4 regions of the Pseudoduganella sp. GW821-FHT05F09 genome follow, and region 1 is predicted to be linked to each of the others. Evidence: predicted binding sites of a transcription regulator. Region 1 holds the regulator's gene; each other region holds the start of a gene.

The links. The regulator sigma-54, encoded in region 1, starts transcription at its own class of promoters, with help from an activator protein. The targets are predictions, from matches to a motif close to TGGCANGNAANCTGCTTT.
Region 2: AC07S4_RS09735 (TorF family putative porin) is a predicted target of sigma-54. The motif match lies at 2,085-2,102, and genes of this name have one in related genera.
Region 3: AC07S4_RS04900 (EDSAP-1 family PEP-CTERM protein) is a predicted target of sigma-54. The motif match lies at 2,493-2,510, and genes of this name have one in related genera.
Region 4: AC07S4_RS27340 (urease accessory protein UreD) is a predicted target of sigma-54. The motif match lies at 1,629-1,646, and genes of this name have one in related genera.

The regions. Positions count from the first base shown of each region.
Region 1 is NZ_JBWKSD010000007.1:90,490-94,617, forward strand. Features, by position in the region: gene lptB (LPS export ABC transporter ATP-binding protein) at 1-587, shown strand, start outside; gene AC07S4_RS22165 (RNA polymerase factor sigma-54) at 603-2,087, shown strand; gene hpf (ribosome hibernation-promoting factor, HPF/YfiA family) at 2,157-2,513, shown strand; gene AC07S4_RS22175 (enoyl-CoA hydratase/isomerase family protein) at 2,609-3,688, shown strand; gene rapZ (RNase adapter RapZ) at 3,713-4,128, opposite strand, start outside.
Region 2 is NZ_JBWKSD010000002.1:983,065-987,192, forward strand. Features, by position in the region: gene AC07S4_RS09725 (ammonium transporter) at 1-884, opposite strand, end outside; gene AC07S4_RS09730 (P-II family nitrogen regulator) at 898-1,236, opposite strand; gene AC07S4_RS09735 (TorF family putative porin) at 1,249-2,007, opposite strand; gene AC07S4_RS09740 (accessory factor UbiK family protein) at 2,248-2,490, shown strand; gene AC07S4_RS09745 (CHASE2 domain-containing protein) at 2,492-4,128, opposite strand, start outside.
Region 3 is NZ_JBWKSD010000001.1:1,164,235-1,168,362, reverse strand. Features, by position in the region: gene AC07S4_RS04905 (XrtA system polysaccharide chain length determinant) at 1-1,366, opposite strand, end outside; gene AC07S4_RS04900 (EDSAP-1 family PEP-CTERM protein) at 1,500-2,429, opposite strand; gene AC07S4_RS04895 (N-acyl amino acid synthase FeeM domain-containing protein) at 2,719-3,465, shown strand; gene AC07S4_RS04890 (FAD-binding oxidoreductase) at 3,468-4,128, shown strand, end outside.
Region 4 is NZ_JBWKSD010000010.1:220,170-224,297, reverse strand. Features, by position in the region: gene AC07S4_RS27350 (urease subunit beta) at 1-310, opposite strand, end outside; gene AC07S4_RS27345 (urease subunit gamma) at 329-631, opposite strand; gene AC07S4_RS27340 (urease accessory protein UreD) at 639-1,589, opposite strand; gene AC07S4_RS27335 (cation:proton antiporter) at 1,772-3,079, shown strand; gene AC07S4_RS27330 (hypothetical protein) at 3,134-4,128, shown strand, end outside.

The DNA.
Region 1 (4,128 bases):
GCCTGGTGCCGTCCGACGCGGGCAGCATCGACATCGCCGGCGTGGACGTGTCGAGCATGCCCATCCACCAGCGCGCCACGCTGGGCCTGTCCTACCTGCCGCAGGAGGCTTCGGTGTTCCGCAAGCTGACGGTGGAGGAGAACATCCGCGCCGTGCTGGAGATCCAGAAGGTCAACGGCAAGGCGCTGAGCAAGCAGGAGATCAACGAGCGCCTGGACCGCCTGCTGGCCGACCTGCAGATCGAGAAGCTGCGCGAGAACGCGGCGCTGTCGCTGTCGGGCGGCGAGCGCCGCCGGGTGGAGATTGCGCGCGCGCTGGCCACCAACCCGCGCTTCGTGCTGCTCGACGAGCCGTTCGCCGGCGTCGATCCGATCGCCGTGATCGAGATCCAGCGCATCGTGCGCTTCCTCAAGGAGCGCGGCATCGGCGTGCTGATCACCGACCACAACGTGCGCGAGACGCTGGGCATTTGCGACCGCGCCTACATCATCAACCAGGGCAGCGTGCTGGCGTCCGGCCGTCCGGACGACATCATCGCCGACGAATCGGTGCGGCGCGTCTACCTCGGCGAACACTTCCGCATGTAATTCCTGACCCAGCCCATGAAACAGTCACTGCAACTCCGCACCTCTCAGCACCTGGCGCTGACGCCGCAACTGCAGCAGTCGATCCGATTGCTGCAGCTGTCCACGCTGGAGCTGCACCAGGAACTGGAACAGCTGCTGGGCGAAAATCCGCTGCTGGAGCGCCTGGATGATCCGCTGGACCGCTCGCTGCGCCTGCTCGGCGACGGCGCCATCAACCAGACCCAGTCCGACGGCGCCGACGCGTCGCCCGCCGACGTGGGCGCGCCGGCGCAGGACAGCGCGCCGGCCGGCGAGGGCGATCCCTTCGACGGCGCCGGCGGCGACAGCGCCAGCGGCGCCGAGGCCGACACCGACTGGAGCGACGCCGGCCGCAGCAAGGCGCCGGACGACGAGGACTCGCGCCCGCAGCTCGAAGCGAGCCACTGCACCCTGCGCGAGCACCTGATGGAGCAGATGCGCGTGACCGTGCAGCAGCCGCGCGACCGCGTGCTGATGGAGCTCATCATCGACGCGCTGGACGAGAACGGCTATCTGGAAGAGCCGCTGGAAGAGATCCATGCACGCCTGCCGGAAGAGGCGGACGTGGAGCTGGAAGAGCTGCAAACGGCGCTGACCCTGCTGCAAAGTTTCGACCCCATCGGCGTGGGCGCGCGCAGCGCCTCCGAGTGCCTGGCGCTGCAGATCAAGCGCATGCCCGGCGTGCCGCTGGTCACGCGCCGCATGGCCATCTGCATCGTGGAAAAACACCTGGCCTGGTTCGCGCAGCGCGAATTCAACAAGCTGAAAAAAGCCCTCGATTGCGACGACGAGGACCTGCGCGAAGCGCAGGCGGTGATACGCCAGTGCAATCCGCACCCGGGCGCCGAGTTCGCTTCCGACGTGTCCGACTACGTGGTGCCGGATGTGATCGTGAAGAAGGCGCGCAATGGCTGGCAGGTCTCCTTGAACAACGACGTGATGCCGCGCCTGCGCGTAAACGCGCTGTACGCCAACATGCTCAAGCAGGGCAAGGGCGAGTCGGCCATGGGCGCGCAGCTGCAGGAAGCCAAGTGGCTGATCAAGAATATGCGCCAGCGTTTCGACACGATTTTGCGCGTGGCGCAGGCGATAGTAGAAAGGCAAAAGAACTTTTTCAGCCATGGCGCGGTTGCCATGAGACCCCTTGTGTTGCGTGAAATTGCTGATACACTGGGACTACACGAGAGCACTATTTCTCGGGTAACAACTCAGAAATACATGCTGACTCCGCATGGGATGTTTGAGTTGAAATATTTCTTTGGCAGCCACGTCGCCACCGAAGCAGGAGGAGAAGCATCCTCGACGGCGATACGGGCGCTGATAGTGCAACTGACAGGAGCTGAAGACCCGAAAAATCCTTTATCCGACAGTAAGATTGCGGACATGCTGGGAGAACAGGGCATGGTAATTGCGCGACGGACTGTTGCCAAATATCGCGAAGCCTTGAAAATCCCTCCGGTAAGTCTGCGTAAAGCTTTGTAGTTTTACTTGGGTTCCCCTGCGCTCAAATAACATTCGATAGCGCATGAGCCCTTATCTTTAGGAGTGTGTATGAATCTCACCATCAGTGGACATCATCTCGAAGTGACCCCCGCCATCCGTGAATACGTGCAGAACAAGCTGGAACGGGTAAAGCGCCATTTCGATCAAGTTATTGATATTGCTGTCATCCTGACTGTAGATAACCTCACCGAGAAAGACAAAAGGCAAAAAGCCGAGATCAACCTGCGCATGTCCGGCAAGACTGTGTACGTGGAAAGCCTGTCGCAAGACCTGTATGCTGCCATCGATACGCTGATCGACAAACTGGACCGCCAAGTCATGAAGTACAAGGCCAAAGTGCAGGAGCATGGCCACGACGCCATCAAGCATCTCCCGGACACGTACGAGCCTGCCGCCACCGCATAAGACGGTCACCGGCACTCCCAACAAAGGGCGCATCTGGCGCCCTTTTTTGCGCCCGCGCTAAAATGGCTGTCTAACAATTATTGAGACAATCAGCCATGAGCGAGCACGTCATCACCCAGGTTGCCAACGCCGCCGGCATCATCACCCTCGACCGCCCCAAGGCGCTCAACTCCCTGTCCCTGTCCATGGTGCGCGCGCTGACCGCCGCGCTGCTGGCCTGGCGCGGCGATGCCGCCGTGGCCGCCGTCGTGATCCGCAGCAGCAGCGCGAAGGCCTTTTGCGCCGGCGGCGACATCCGCTTCTTCCATGAAGTGGGCAACGCCACGCCGCAGGGCGGCAGCGCGCTGCTGGAGGACTTCTTCACCGAGGAATACGCCCTCAACCACCTGATCCACTATTACCCTAAACCGTATATCGCATTAATGGACGGCGTGGTGATGGGCGGCGGCATGGGCATCTCGCAGGGCGGCCCCGGCTGCGGCGTGCGCATCGTGACCGACCGCACCAAGATGGCCATGCCGGAAGTGAACATCGGCCTGTTCCCGGACGTGGGCGGCAGCCATTTCCTGTCGCACGCGCCGGGCAGCCTGGGGCGCTACCTGGGCCTGACCGGGCTGACCGTGGGCGCGGCCGACGCGCTGTACGTGGGCCTGGCGGACTACTACGTGCCGGAGGCCCGCTGGAGCGCGCTGGGCGAGCTGCTGCAGGCCACGCCGGGCGCAGGGCTGCGCGATGCGGTCGCGGCCTTTGCGGGCGGCGTGGGCAGTGCTGGCGCTGGCGTGCTGGAAACCGAACGCGCCGCCATCGAGCGTCACTTCGCGGCGGACAGCGTGGCGGCCATCATGGCCTCGCTGGCGGGCGACGAGGGCGCGTTCGCGCAGAAGGCGCTGAAAGCCATGCAAAGCCGCTCGCCGCTGATGATGTGCGTGACGCTGGAGCTGTTGAAGCGCGGCGCGCGGATGGACGTGGCGGACTGCCTGCGCATGGAGCGCAACCTGGTGCGCCGCAATTTCGAACATGGAGAAGTGCTGGAAGGCGTGCGCGCGCTGGTGATCGACAAGGACAACGCGCCGAAATGGTCGCCCGCCACGCTGGAGGAGGTGACGCCGGAGATGGTGGAGGCCTTTTTCGCGCCGCCGTGGCCAGCGCACGCCCATCCTTTGCGCCACCTGTGACGGCGGGTTACGCGCCCTGATCCATCACGACTGCTCGCGGTGCCGCAACACCACACGTTCCGTCGGATGGAAATGCCGCGCGAGCCGCTCGGCCATATACACCGAGCGGTGCTGCCCGCCCGTGCAGCCCACCGCCACCGTCAGATAGCTGCGGTTATCGGTCTTGAACGACGGCAGCCACTTGCTGACGAAGTCGCGGATATCCTTGAACATTTCCTCCGCGCTGGGCTGCGCGTCCAGGAAGGCGATCACCGGCGCGTCGCGGCCCGTCATCGGGCGCAGCGCCAGGTCGTAATAAGGATTCGGAATCGCCCGCACATCGAACACGAAGTCCGCGTCCAGCGGCACGCCCACCTTGAAAGCAAAGGACTCGAAGAACAGCGTCAGCGGCGCGTTCTCGCTTTGCACCAGGTCCTTGATCCAGGCGCGCAGCTTGTTGG
Region 2 (4,128 bases), on a different contig from region 1:
CCGACGCGTTTGCCGATCATGATGGCGCCAACCAGGCCGGCCACGGCGGCATTGATGTGCACCACGGTGCCGCCGGCGAAGTCCAGCGCGCCTTTTTGGAAGATGAAGCCGGCTTTCGCGCCTTCAACTGCGGCGGTGGCCGCGTCCTTGATCGCGTCCGGACCGGTCCAGAACCAGACCATGTGGGCGATAGGCAGATACGAGAAGGTGAACCACAGCACCATGAAGGCCAGCACGGCGGTGAACTTGGCGCGCTCGGCGAAGGCGCCGACGATCAAGCCGCAGGTGATGGCGGCGAAGGTGCCCTGGAAGGCCACGTAGACGAACTCAGGAATCACGACGCCCTTGCTGAAGGTGGCCGCCACGCTGAACACGCCCTTGACCGGATCCCAGATGCCGTTCAGGAACAGGCGGTCGAACTTGCCGTAGAAGGCGCCGCCTTCGGTGAACGCCAGCGAGTAGCCGTAGATGCACCACAGCACGATGATCACGGCGAACACCATGAACACCTGCAGCAGCACGGACAGCATGTTTTTCGAGCGCACCAGGCCGCCGTAGAACAGGGCCAGGCCGGGGATGGTCATCAGGATGACCAGCAGGGTGGAGACGAACATCCAGGCAGTGTCGCCCTTGTTCGGCACCGGGGCGGGAGCGGCAGGCGCTTCGGCCGGCGCGGCGGCTGCCGGTGCGGCGGCGGCTGGTGCCGGTGCGGCGGCGGCAGGTGCTGGTGCTGCGGCCGCAGGCGCGGAGGCGGCAGGTGCGGCGGCCGCGCTGGCGGCAGGCGCATCGGCAGGCTTGGCGTCTTGCGCGTAGCCCGGCAGGGCCGCGCTAAAGGCAAACAGGACAGCGGCCCCGGCCAGCAATTTTGTTATGGTTTTCTTCATTTCAAAGTTCCCCTTAGAGAGCGTCGTTGCCGGTTTCGCCGGTGCGGATACGGATAACCTGTTCCAGGTTGTAGACAAAGATCTTGCCGTCGCCGATCTTGCCGGTGCGGGCCGCGCCTTCAATCGCTTCGATGGCCTGTTCCACGACCGCGTCGTCCACCGCCGCTTCGATCTTGGTCTTGGGCAGGAAGTCGACCACGTATTCGGCGCCACGGTACAGCTCGGTGTGCCCCTTCTGGCGGCCGAAACCCTTCACTTCGGTCACGGTAATGCCTTGCACATTAATCGCCGACAAAGCCTCGCGGACCTCGTCCAGCTTGAAGGGCTTGATAATGGCGGTAATCAGTTTCATGAGGTGCCTCGCTTAGAAGATTTTGGAAACGGTCAGCACAGCGCCCATCTTGGCCAGATCTTTGCCATTGCGCGGCGAGGTGTAGACATCGGTCGTGGCCTTGATGGCCGCCAGCGAGACGGTGACCACGCCGAAGTCCTTGGTCACGCCCACTTTCCAGTCGGTGTAGCTGGAAACGCTGTTGTGCTTCACGTTCTGGCGGCCCACGTGCAGGTTGAGGATGTAGCCGTCCTGGATTTCCTGGTTGACCGAGGCGTCGAAGTAGCCGCTGTTTTTGCTGTCGGCAAAGCCGAACAAATTGGTGGTCGAGTGCGAGTATTTCAGCGTGGCCGGGCCGTAGCTGACGGCGCCGTACAGTTCGAAGGTGTTGGCGCTGGGATGCAGGCCGTTGGACGGGTAGAAGTAGTACAGGCCGCCCACGTCGTAGCTGAAGCCGCCGCCGATGTCGCCGCGCTTGCCGCCGTAGATATCCCATTCCAGGTTCACGTCGCCGCCCGCGTCGTCGATCCACTTGATGCTCGACGCCCAGGTGCCGGCGTAGAAGCCGGTCGGATTGTTGACCCAATCCGCGCCCGCTTGCAGCGCAGGCTTGAGGCGGCTCTGGGAAATGCCGCGATAGCGGTAGTCGGTGGTCAGTGCCACGTTGTAAGACACTTCGTTATCCGGTTTCACCGCTGGAGCGTCTTCCGCACGGGCCAGACCGGCTCCCAGGCTAGCCATCGCGAGAGTGATTGCTGCTGCAAGAGTCAGGTGCTTGGTCATGTATTTCATGGCGATATCCTTTAGTTTGAACTTTTGGAGCGGTTGCGGTTTAAAATCCAGGCTAAGCCTAAGCGTTCACTACCTCTTTAGCAGAATGCGTGCCAGCTGACTTCGTGCAAGCTTGTTAGATAGTTAGCGGGAATTACAGGAATGACAGCGCGGCAGAGAGCGTATTCCGCACCATATTAATGCTTAATTTACTGGCATCGCACCGGGATGGTGCGAAAACACATCAATCTAGGAAACATCATGGACATGAACAACTTCTTCAATGACTTGCAAGGCAAGATCAACCAGGCCATCGAGAGCTCGCCGGCCAAGGACATCGAGAAAAACGTGAAATCGATGATGACCCAGGGCTTCGCCAAGCTGGATCTGGTGACGCGCGAGGAGTTCGATATCCAGGCGCAAGTGCTGGCCAAGACGCGCGCCAAGCTGGAACTGCTGGAAGCGCGCCTGGCGGAGCTGGAAGCGAAGCTGCCGCCGCAGTAAGCTATCCGTCCCGGGGCGCGGCGCGCTCGCCCTGCGGATCCCAGCCGTAGACCGGCACCGCGCTATGCCCTTTCAAGCCATGCTCACCCAGCGGCGACAGCATGGCGGCGCCGTCCGGCCCCAGCCGTTCGGCCACGGCGCCCGAGCAGATAATGGGATAGCCCAGCTGCTTGCACAGCCCCTCCAGCCGCGACGCCACGTTGACCGTGTCGCCGATGGCCGTGTATTCGTGCCGGTGGCTGGAACCGATATAGCCTATCACCGCCGGCCCGCTATGCAGGCCTATGCCCATCGCCAGTTCGGCCTTGCCTTCGGCGCGCAGCTCGGCGTTCAGCTGGGCCAGTTCGGCCAGCATGTCGCGCGCGGCCTCCAGCGCCGCCAGTTCCGGGCTGGGCAATTCATTGGGCGCACCAAAAAACGCCATCATGCCGTCGCCGATGAATTTATCCACCGTGCCGCCATGCTTGTGCACCATGGCGGTGATGCGGCCGAAATAGCGGTTCAGCAGCGCCACCACCTGCTCGGCGGGCAGGAGCTCGCTCATGCTGGTGAAGTTGCGGATGTCCGAGAACAGCACGCACACCTCCACCTTGGCGCCCTGCTTGCGCGCATCCACCCCGCCCTCCACGATTTGCTGCATCACCTGCGGGCTGACATAGCCGGAGAAGGTGCGGCGCAGGCGCTGCTTTTCGCTGAAGTTGCGCCAGCCCTGGTCCGCCGAACGCGACAGCACGGCCAGCCACAGGCTGGCCAGCATGGCGCTGGGCGCAATCCACACGCCCTGGCGCAGCAGGATATTGCTGGCCGCCAGCAGCGCCGCGCTGGCCAGGATGGCCAGCAGCACCTTGCGCGCCACCGCCGCATGGAACCAGAACAGCGCGCCGGCGGCCGCCATGCCCCAGGCCCAGGCCGGCCCCAGCGGCTGGATCAGCCCCTGGTTGAGCATGCTGCGCACGGCCTGCGCATGCACCAGCACACCAGGCAGGCGGCGCCCTTCGCGCCAGGCCGCCATCGCCGCCGGCAGATTCAGCAGGTCGGTGTCGTCCTGCACCGTGCCCACCAGCACGGCCTTGCCGGCAAACATGGCGCGCAGCTGCGCCTTGCCGCCGCGCTCTGCCAGGCGCAGCACCTCCTGCAGCGGCAGATAGCGGAAGGCGGGGCCGATCTGGTAATTGATCAAACCGCTCCACGGCTGGCGCTTGCCCATGGCGGCGCTGATTTCGCTGGACAGCGTGTAGGGGCTGCGGTCCGGCAGGCAATTCCAGGCGGGATCCGGATAGCGCCGGATGCGGGTGTCGTCGTCGCTGCAGAACAGCGCCGAGGCCAGCGCCTGCACGCCGTCCTGCTGGGTATTGAGCACGGCGGCGTAGTCGATCTGGATGTCGCGGTAGTGGCTGCGCTCGGTGTCCCACACTTTGGCCAGCACCAGTTTGCTGCGCGGCAGCGTGCGCATCAGCCCCGCCAGCAGGGTGCGGTGAAAGTCGAAGTCCGGCTCGCGGGCGGAGATCAGCGTGTCGAAGCGCTTTTCCGGCAGCACCAGGTCGAGCGCGATCACGCGCGCGCCCGCTTCGCTGGCGGCGTCCAGGAAGGCGGCCAGATAGCGGTGGCTCAAGGTCAGCGGCTCCTCCACCGTGTCGA
Region 3 (4,128 bases), on a different contig from region 1:
GCAGCTCGGCCGGGCTGAGGAAAGTCGGACGCACCTGGGTGATCGTCAGCGCCGCGGCGGCGCCGGCCGCCAGCGCTGCCGCCAGTACGCCGCTGTAGAGCAGGGCGCGGTTGGGCCCGACGGGCCGGACGGGCACGGTGGGCGGGTCGATGATCTTGAAACTCATCATCTCTGTGGTGGAGCTGAGGTCGCCGGACAGCTTGGCCACCTCGCGCCGGCTCAGCAGCTTTTCGTAGTTGTCCTTGTTGACCTGGTAGTCGCGGTTCAGCTGCGCCAGCTGCGCCTCGGCCTCGGGCACGGCCTGGCTCTGCGCCTCCAGTCTGGCGTGGCGCGCCGCCAGCTCCTGCACCCGCACCTTGGCGGCGGCCACCTTGGCGTCGGCCTCGGTCAGCGCCACTTTCAGCTGCTGCAGCATGGGGCTGAAGTTCTTGCCGGGGTCGCTGTACGCGGGACGGTTCTTGCTCTCCTCCAGCTTGCGCTGTTCGAGCTGCTCGACCAGGCGCTTGGTGGAGGCGATGTCGGGATGCAGTTCGGTGTACTGCAGCCGCAGCGCGTCCAGGTTTTTGTTGAGCGCGGCGATGCGGCTGTCGATCTCGGGATTCTCGATGGCGGACGGGGCCACGTCGCCCAGGATGGGCTCGTCGCCGGTGGTCTGCGAGCGGATGGCGTTGCGCGACTGTTCGGCCTCCATCAGCTCCAGCTTGGCGCCGTTCAGCGCGTCCGACGACATCAGCAGCTGCGAGCCGTAGTCCAGGCCCTGGCGCGGCAGCAGCGCGTTGTGCGCCATCTTGAACTCCTTGACGGTGTTCTCTGCCGCCACCAGCTTGTCCTCGTAGGATTTGATCTGGTCGTCGATGAACTGCACCGCCTTTTGCGACTCGCCCTTTTTGCCCTTGAAGCTGCCTTCGACGAAGATGGTCAGCAGCGACTGCACCACGTCGCGCCCCAGGCGCGGATTGCTGCTGTTGTAGGTGATGGTGTAGATGTCGTAGCTGCCGGTGCTGGCGATCTTGATCTTGCCGAGCAGCTCCTCGATCTGCAATTCGTGGTCGCGCGCCGAGGTCGTGTTCAGGTCCATGTCCACCATGCGGATCACGCGCTCGATGTTGGGCCGGCTCAGCAGGGTGCGGCTCATGATGGCCACCTGCTGCTCCACGTTGGGCACGCTGGTCATGCCCGACAGCAGCGGCTTGAGTATGGTCTGGGTGTCGACGAAGACGCGCGCCGAGGTCTGGTAGTTGTCGGGCAGCGTGGCGACCTTGATCCAGCCGCCCACCGCCACCAGCCAGGCCACCGCGATGGCGGGCCAGCGGTACTTCCAGATGCCGCGTATGTGGATCAGCAGCTGATTGATAAACTCTTCCATGGCACGGGCTCCTGAACGTCGGCGGATGCTGTCCTGCTGGTCCGATTATAGGAGCGCTCCTGTGCGGCTCAGGCTGTAACTGCGCTGGGCTTGAGCCGCATCAAGAAATCGCGTTGCGATCGCACCGTCCCGCCTAGCGCTGGCGCCGGCGGCTCAGCAGCGACATGCTCAGCAGTCCGGCGGCGAGCACCGCCAGCGTGCCCGGTTCCGGCAGTTCCTGCTGCAAGGCGTTGGCCAGCGAATTGTGCTGGATGGTGATCTGGTAGGTCTGGCCCACCGACAGCAGCGCCGTGGTGGCGGTGAAGAAGGCCGAGCCCGGAGCATAGATCAGGTCGTTCGGCGCGCCGTCGGTGGCGCTGACGGTGCTGGCCGCGTTGAGCGCGTTCGGTGCAAAGTTGAGCACGGTGGCGCCGGTCGTGATGTTGACGATGCTGAGCGACCAGGACAGGCGGGCGTTGGCGTTCGACACCGGACCGGAGCCGGGCGTGACCAGTGCGCGCGTGTAGGGATTGCCGTCGAAGGCGATGGTCATGGTGTCGGCGGCGCCCAGCGTGAAGGCGAAGGTGGTGGAGGTGCCGACGTCCGAATTGCCCGAGGCCACGGCGTTGACGGCGGTCGAGGCGTCCGCGCGGGTGGAGGCGTTGGCGCCGGCCGGCGTGGCGCCGATGATGATGGAGGCGCCCGTCAGGCGCTGGTCCGCGTGGCCGTAGGTGTTCAGCACGGGCGGAATGCCGGCGATGGGGGTGTAGGTGTCCGGCGCGACCGGGCAGGGGCCAACGCATTGCTGGGCCACATTGGGCGGCACCGGGTTCTGGATGGGGCGCGAATCGGCGCCGTTGGCGAATACGTTGTTGAGCCCGGCGGTGGCGTGGGCATCGTTGGTGCCGGTCAGGGTGGAGAAGTCGGCCGTGCTGAACGCCACCCCGCTCGAATGCAGCAGGCGGAAGTTGCTGATGTTCAGGATGGACGAGGCGAACGTTGCAGCCTGGGCCGGCGCTGCGGCGGTCAGCCCCAGGCTGGCTGCCATGGCTGTGAGCAGGAAACCTTTTTTGATGATGTTCATGACGTGCTACTCCTTTTAGTGAACTCCGGGTTGACGGCTGGGAGGGGGGCCGTTGCACCTTTAACAGCAGCATCCGTGCCAAGGGAATTTGCTCTTCAAAATCAATGGCTTACGTTTTCGATTGGGCGTTGCACAGGGGCTTTGGCAAGGAAAGCGACACTGGCTACAGGCGGCCTCGGCAAAAAATTTGCACTGGCCGGGAACTTTTTGCGGATCTGCTTGTCTGAAAGAACTGAGCCCGGTTCGCTGTACGTGCCGGCCGCGAATTGACTAGCAAAGGAGCGCGAGCGTGCACCAAGACGACGACACCATCATTTCCTTTGACGCGACGACGGGGTTGAGCGACCTTGTCATCGGCGAAGGACTGGCCACCCCGGAGTTGGACCACCCGATCGACCAGCAAATCTTTCATATCCGCATGGCCAACTCACGCGGGCGGCGCGAAGCGGCCACGCTGCTGCTGAAAAAAATGTACGGCTGGCGCGGCTACGACGTCGATCCGTCGGCGCACCACGTGCTGAACCGCATTACGCTGTATGCGGAAACCGGCGGCGTCACCGTCGGCACCATGTCGCTCTGCCTGGACGATCCCCAGCTCGGCCTGCCGGCCGATGAGAATTTCCGCGACAAGCTGGACGGCCTGCGGGCCCGCCAGCGCCGGTTGTGCGAGCCGTCCCGGCTGGCGATAGACAAGGGCGTGTCCAAGCGCGTGTTCGCCGCGCTGATCCATATCTCGTATATCTACGCGCACAACATTCATGGCTTTTCCGACTACGTCATCGAGGTCAACCCGCGCCACGTGATGTTCTACAAGCGCATGCTGGGCTTCCAGGACTTCGGCGGCCAGCGCGAATGCAGCCGGGTCGGCGCGCCGGCCGTGCTGCTGCGCCTGGAACTGGACTATATGGGCGAGCAGATCCGCAAATTCGGCGGCCTGATGGAGCAGCAGACCACCGAGCGTTCCTTCTATCCCTATTTCTTCCCTATCTGGGACGAGCCCGGCATTACTTCGCGCCTGGTGCAGGGGAGGAATTAGCCATGGGCGCACCGCAAGCTGCCGCGCCGCCAGCGGGGCTGGCCGACGCGCTGGCGCAGTGGCGCATGCTGCTCGGGCCGCAGCGCGTGCTGGACGATGGCGCCACGCTGGCGGCCTATGCGAGCAGCACGTCGTCATGGAGCACCCGGCCCGCTGCGGTGCTGCGCCCGCATACGCGCGGCGAAGTGGAAGCGCTGGTCCGCACCGCGGCGGCCAGGGGCATCGCGCTGTACCCCATCAGCACCGGCAGGAACTGGGGCTATGGCGATGCGTGCGCGGCCACGGCCGGCCAGGTGATCGTCGACCTGAGCGGCATGAACCGCATCCGCGAAGTCAACGCCAGGCTGGCCTACGTGGTGATCGAGCCCGGCGTGACGCAGCAGCAGCTGTCGCAATACTTGCTGTCGGAGAATTTGCCACTGTGGATGGACAGCACGGGCGCGGGGCCGGACACCAGCTTGATGGGCAATATCCTGGAACGCGGCTTTGGCCACAGTCCCTATGGCAACCGTTTCCAGAACGTGTGCGGCATGGAAATCGTGCTGGCCGACGGCGAGGTGCTGCAGACCGGTTTCGGCCATTTTCCCGCCAGCCGCAACAGCCGCGTGTTTCCCTACGGTCTGGGCCCGTGGCTGGACGGCTTGTTCACGCAGTCCAATTTCG
Region 4 (4,128 bases), on a different contig from region 1:
TGTCGGACAGCTTGCCGTTGACGGCGCCGTTAAAGCCGTGCACCACGCGGTCGCCGGCCAGCTTCACCAGTTCTATGGTGCGGGTCTGGCCCGGTTCAAAACGCACGGCGGTGCCGGCGGCGATGTTCAGCCGCATGCCGTAGGCTTTCCAGCGCTCGAACGCCAGCGCGGGATTGACCTCGAAAAAGTGGAAATGCGAGCCGACCTGGATGGGGCGGTCGCCCCGGTTGGCGACAACGACGGTGACGGTTTCGCGGCCTTGGTTAAGGCCGATCTCGCCTTCTTCGAGCATGAATTCACCAGGGATCATGATGTGCTCCTTCAGGGATCAGGGGATGGGGTGGTGGACGGTGACCAGCTTGGAACCGTCCGGAAAGGTGGCTTCAACCTGGATGTCGGGGATCATTTCGGGCACGCCCTCCATGACGTCGGCGCGCGTCAGGATGGTGGCGCCTTCGGACATGAGTTCGGCCACGGTGCGGCCGTCGCGCGCGCCTTCCATGATGGCGGCGGAGATCAGCGCCACCGCCTCCGGATAGTTCAGCTTCAGGCCGCGTGCGCGACGGCGCTCGGCCAGCAGGGCGGCGGTGAAGATCAGCAGCTTGTCTTTTTCGCGTGGGGTCAGGTCCATGATTTTCCTAAGTGCGCCAGCTGCGCGGATCGAAGGCCGCGCGGCCCAGCAGGTGCGGCCGCAGCGTGCGCCACGCGGCCAGCATGATTTCGCGTGCAGCCTCGCTGTCGTGGCCGAGATGGCGCACGCACAGCAGGCCTTTCATCTGGGTTGCGCCAAAACTGGCGCCGCCGGCGCCGGAGGCAGCCACCGCTTCGGCGCCGTCGCTGCGCAGTTGCGCCAGCACGCCGGCCGGCAGCGGCGCGCCCACGGCCAGCATGGTGGCGCAGACGCTGTAGCCGTCCATGCCCAGCGGGCTGGCCACGCCGTCCGGCGTCAGCGCGCCCTGCTCCCACCACAGCAGCCTGGCGCCATGGCGGATGCGGGTGCGCTGCACCACGCGGCCGCTGCGGAACGATTCGCCGGAAGCGCGCCGGCCCATGCAGAGGATTTCGCAGCCGATGAAGCTGGCGTCCGCCGCCAGCGTGATGTCCTGCTCCAGCTCCACGTGGGCGTCGTCGAAGAAGATGGTCTCCTGCGGCATCCACTCGATGCTGGCGCCGGCGCCGGCCTGCAGGCGCACGCTCTGGCGCGACACCTTGCCGTTGGCCTTGTACCACTTGGCCGCGCCCGGCGTGGTGAGGAAAGCGCGCGCGCCCTCGCCTACCGCCGCGTTGAGCGCCAGCTGGTCGCCGCCCACCACGCCGCCCGGCGGATGCACGACGATGGCGTGGCACACCGCGCCGCCCTCCGGATACAGCGCCTTCTGCACGCGCAGCGGACCGCTGTGGCGCCGCTCGACCAGGCGCGTGGTGCCGTGGTCGTCCGCGAAGCGCAGCGACAGGCTGGCCTGCCAGGGCGCGTGCCCTTGCTCCGGCGCAGCGCCGCCCGTCCCCGGCAGGCAGGAGCCTGGGGGCTGGCTGGTAGCGCTGCTGTTAGCGCTATAAAGCGCGTTTGCGCGGTCGGCGGTGTCTGGCATGTAGCGGTTGTCGTGTCTCGTGTTGTACTGGACATTCATTACGCAAGTAGCGTGCCAGCACTGGCGTGCTATTCCCCCGCAAGACGCCGCGCCAGCCGCACCAATACGGCCCAAACGCACCAAAATGGCGCACGAAGCAATGCCGCGCCATTGCAAGCAGGCATCGCGTATATTGCTCAAGCATGAGTACCACTCTCTGGTTTATCCTGATCGGCTGCCTGATGCTGGCGCGCGGCCTGGCGGCCACCACGCTGTCGCGCCTGCCGGTCACGTCGGCCATCGTCTATCTCGGCGTCGGGCTGGCGCTGGGGCCGGCGTTTTTGGGCGTGTTCGCGGTCGATCCCTACGCCCAGGCCGGCATGCTGGATGTGCTGACCGAGTTGGCCGTGCTGGTTTCGCTGTTCTCGGCCGGCGTGAAAATGCCGGTGCCGTTTTCGCTGGCCCGCTGGGCCCCGTCGCTGCGGCTGGCGTGGCTGTCCATGAGCATCTCCGTGGGCCTGATGGCCGCCTTCGGCACCCTGGTGCTGGGCCTGCCGCTCGGCGCGGCGGTGCTGCTGGGCGCCATCCTTGCGCCCACCGACCCGGTGCTGGCCACCGACGTGCAGGTGCGCCACGCGGGCGACAAGGACCAGCTGCGTTTCGCCCTCACCTGCGAGGCCGGCATGAACGACGGCAGCGCCTTCCCTTTTGTGATGCTGGGCCTGGGCCTGCTGGGCCTGCACGACCTGGGCGAGTCCGGCTGGCGCTGGGCGCTGCTGGACGTGCTGTGGGGCACGGCGGGCGCGGTGCTGATCGGCATTGCGGGCGGCGCGGCGCTGGCGCGCCTGGGCTGGGAGCTGCGCGGCAAGGATCCCCGGCACGAGGTGCTGGACGACCTGGTGGGCCTGGGGCTGATCGCGGTGGTGTACGGCGCCAGCCTGTGGCTGCACGCCTGGGGTTTCCTGGCCGTGTTCTTCGCCGGCGTGGCGCTGCGGCAGACCGAGCTAGTTCTGGCCGGGGCGCCCAAGGACAGGCACGGCCTGCTCAAGGCGCCGCCGGCCAGCACCGCGCATGCGGGCCCGCCGTCCGCCGCCGAAGGGGCGGCCGAGACCACACTCACCGTCAGCGGCGAGTCGCTGATCTTCAAGGAACACCTGGAGCGCCTGTCCGAGCTCACGCTGGTGCTGCTGCTGGGCGGCGCCGTCACGGCCCAGGCCTGGGACTGGCGCGCGTGGAGCACGGCGCTGTTCTTGTTTGCGGTGGCGCGGCCGCTGAGCGTCTATATCGGCCTGTGGCGCTCCAGCGCGCGCGGCCGGGTGCGCGGCATCAGCGCCTGGTTCGGGGTGCGCGGCATCGGCTCGGTGTACTACCTCATGTACGCCATCAACCACGGGCTGCCGCAGGGGCTGGCCAGGGATCTGATCGACATTACGCTGGTGGTCATCATGCTTTCCATCGCGGTGCACGGCATCAGCGTCAAGCCGCTGTTCGACCGTTTTTGGCGTGATTGATGCTTGCTTATATGATATCGTTCGCGCCTGCGATTATTTCATTCGGGACCATACATGCGGTTTTTGCGTATTGCGCTGTTCCTGCTGGCGCCAGCGGCGCAAGCAGAGGTTGATGTACAAGTAAAACTGCTGTCCAACGACGCGCTCGAGGTCAGCTACACGCTGCCCGCCGCCTGCCGCGCGCTGCCCTTCGACAAAAACGGCGAGGCCGGCCGCGTAACGCGGGCCGGCTGGCAGGCGCTGGACCAGTGCGGCACGGCGGACGCCAGCCAGCTCGCCCGCAGCGGCGAGTCCTGCCCGGTGCTGCGCTTCCGCGTCCCCGCCGCCATCCGCCAGGCGGGCTATTCCGCCGCCTTCCCCATGGGCCAGGGCGTGTACACCCACCTGTCCAACTACGCGGTGGGCGACGGCTGCGGCAAGGTGAGCTACCGCTTCGCCGCGCCCGGCATCGCCGCCAACGGCCGCGCCTACCGCGACACAGCTCCGGCGGAATCCGGCGCGGACACGCCCGCCCTGCTGCTGGCCGCCCCGCTGCCGCAGCAGGACCGCGAAACGCCCAGCTACTTCGACCCGCGCCTGTCCCCGGCCACCGTGGCCAATATCAAGACCGTCGCCGACGGCACCGTGGCCTACCTGCGCCGCGCCATGCCGGACGCCGTCTTCCGGCGCCCCGTCGTGGCGGCAGCCTTCGTCGCCGCGCCCGGCACGCCCTACGTCGGCGGCGACGCCAGCGACGTGCTGCGCCTGGCCCTGTACAACTGGCCCCGCGATCCCTCCCCCAGCGTGCAGGCCAAGGCCACGCTGCTGGTGGCCCACGAATTCAGCCACCGCTTCCAGCTGCGCGACGCGGTCGACAACTACCCTGACGCGCGCCTGATCCACGAGGGCGGCGGCGAGTTCCTGCGCTGGATGGCGTCGCTGCACAACGGCTGGCTCACGCCCGCGCAGGCTGCGGAAGAACTGGACGAAGCCCTGGCCGCCTGCATCCTGTACAGCGACACGAAAAGCTGGCGCCAGCTCACGCCGCGCCAGATTGGCGTGAACCGGCT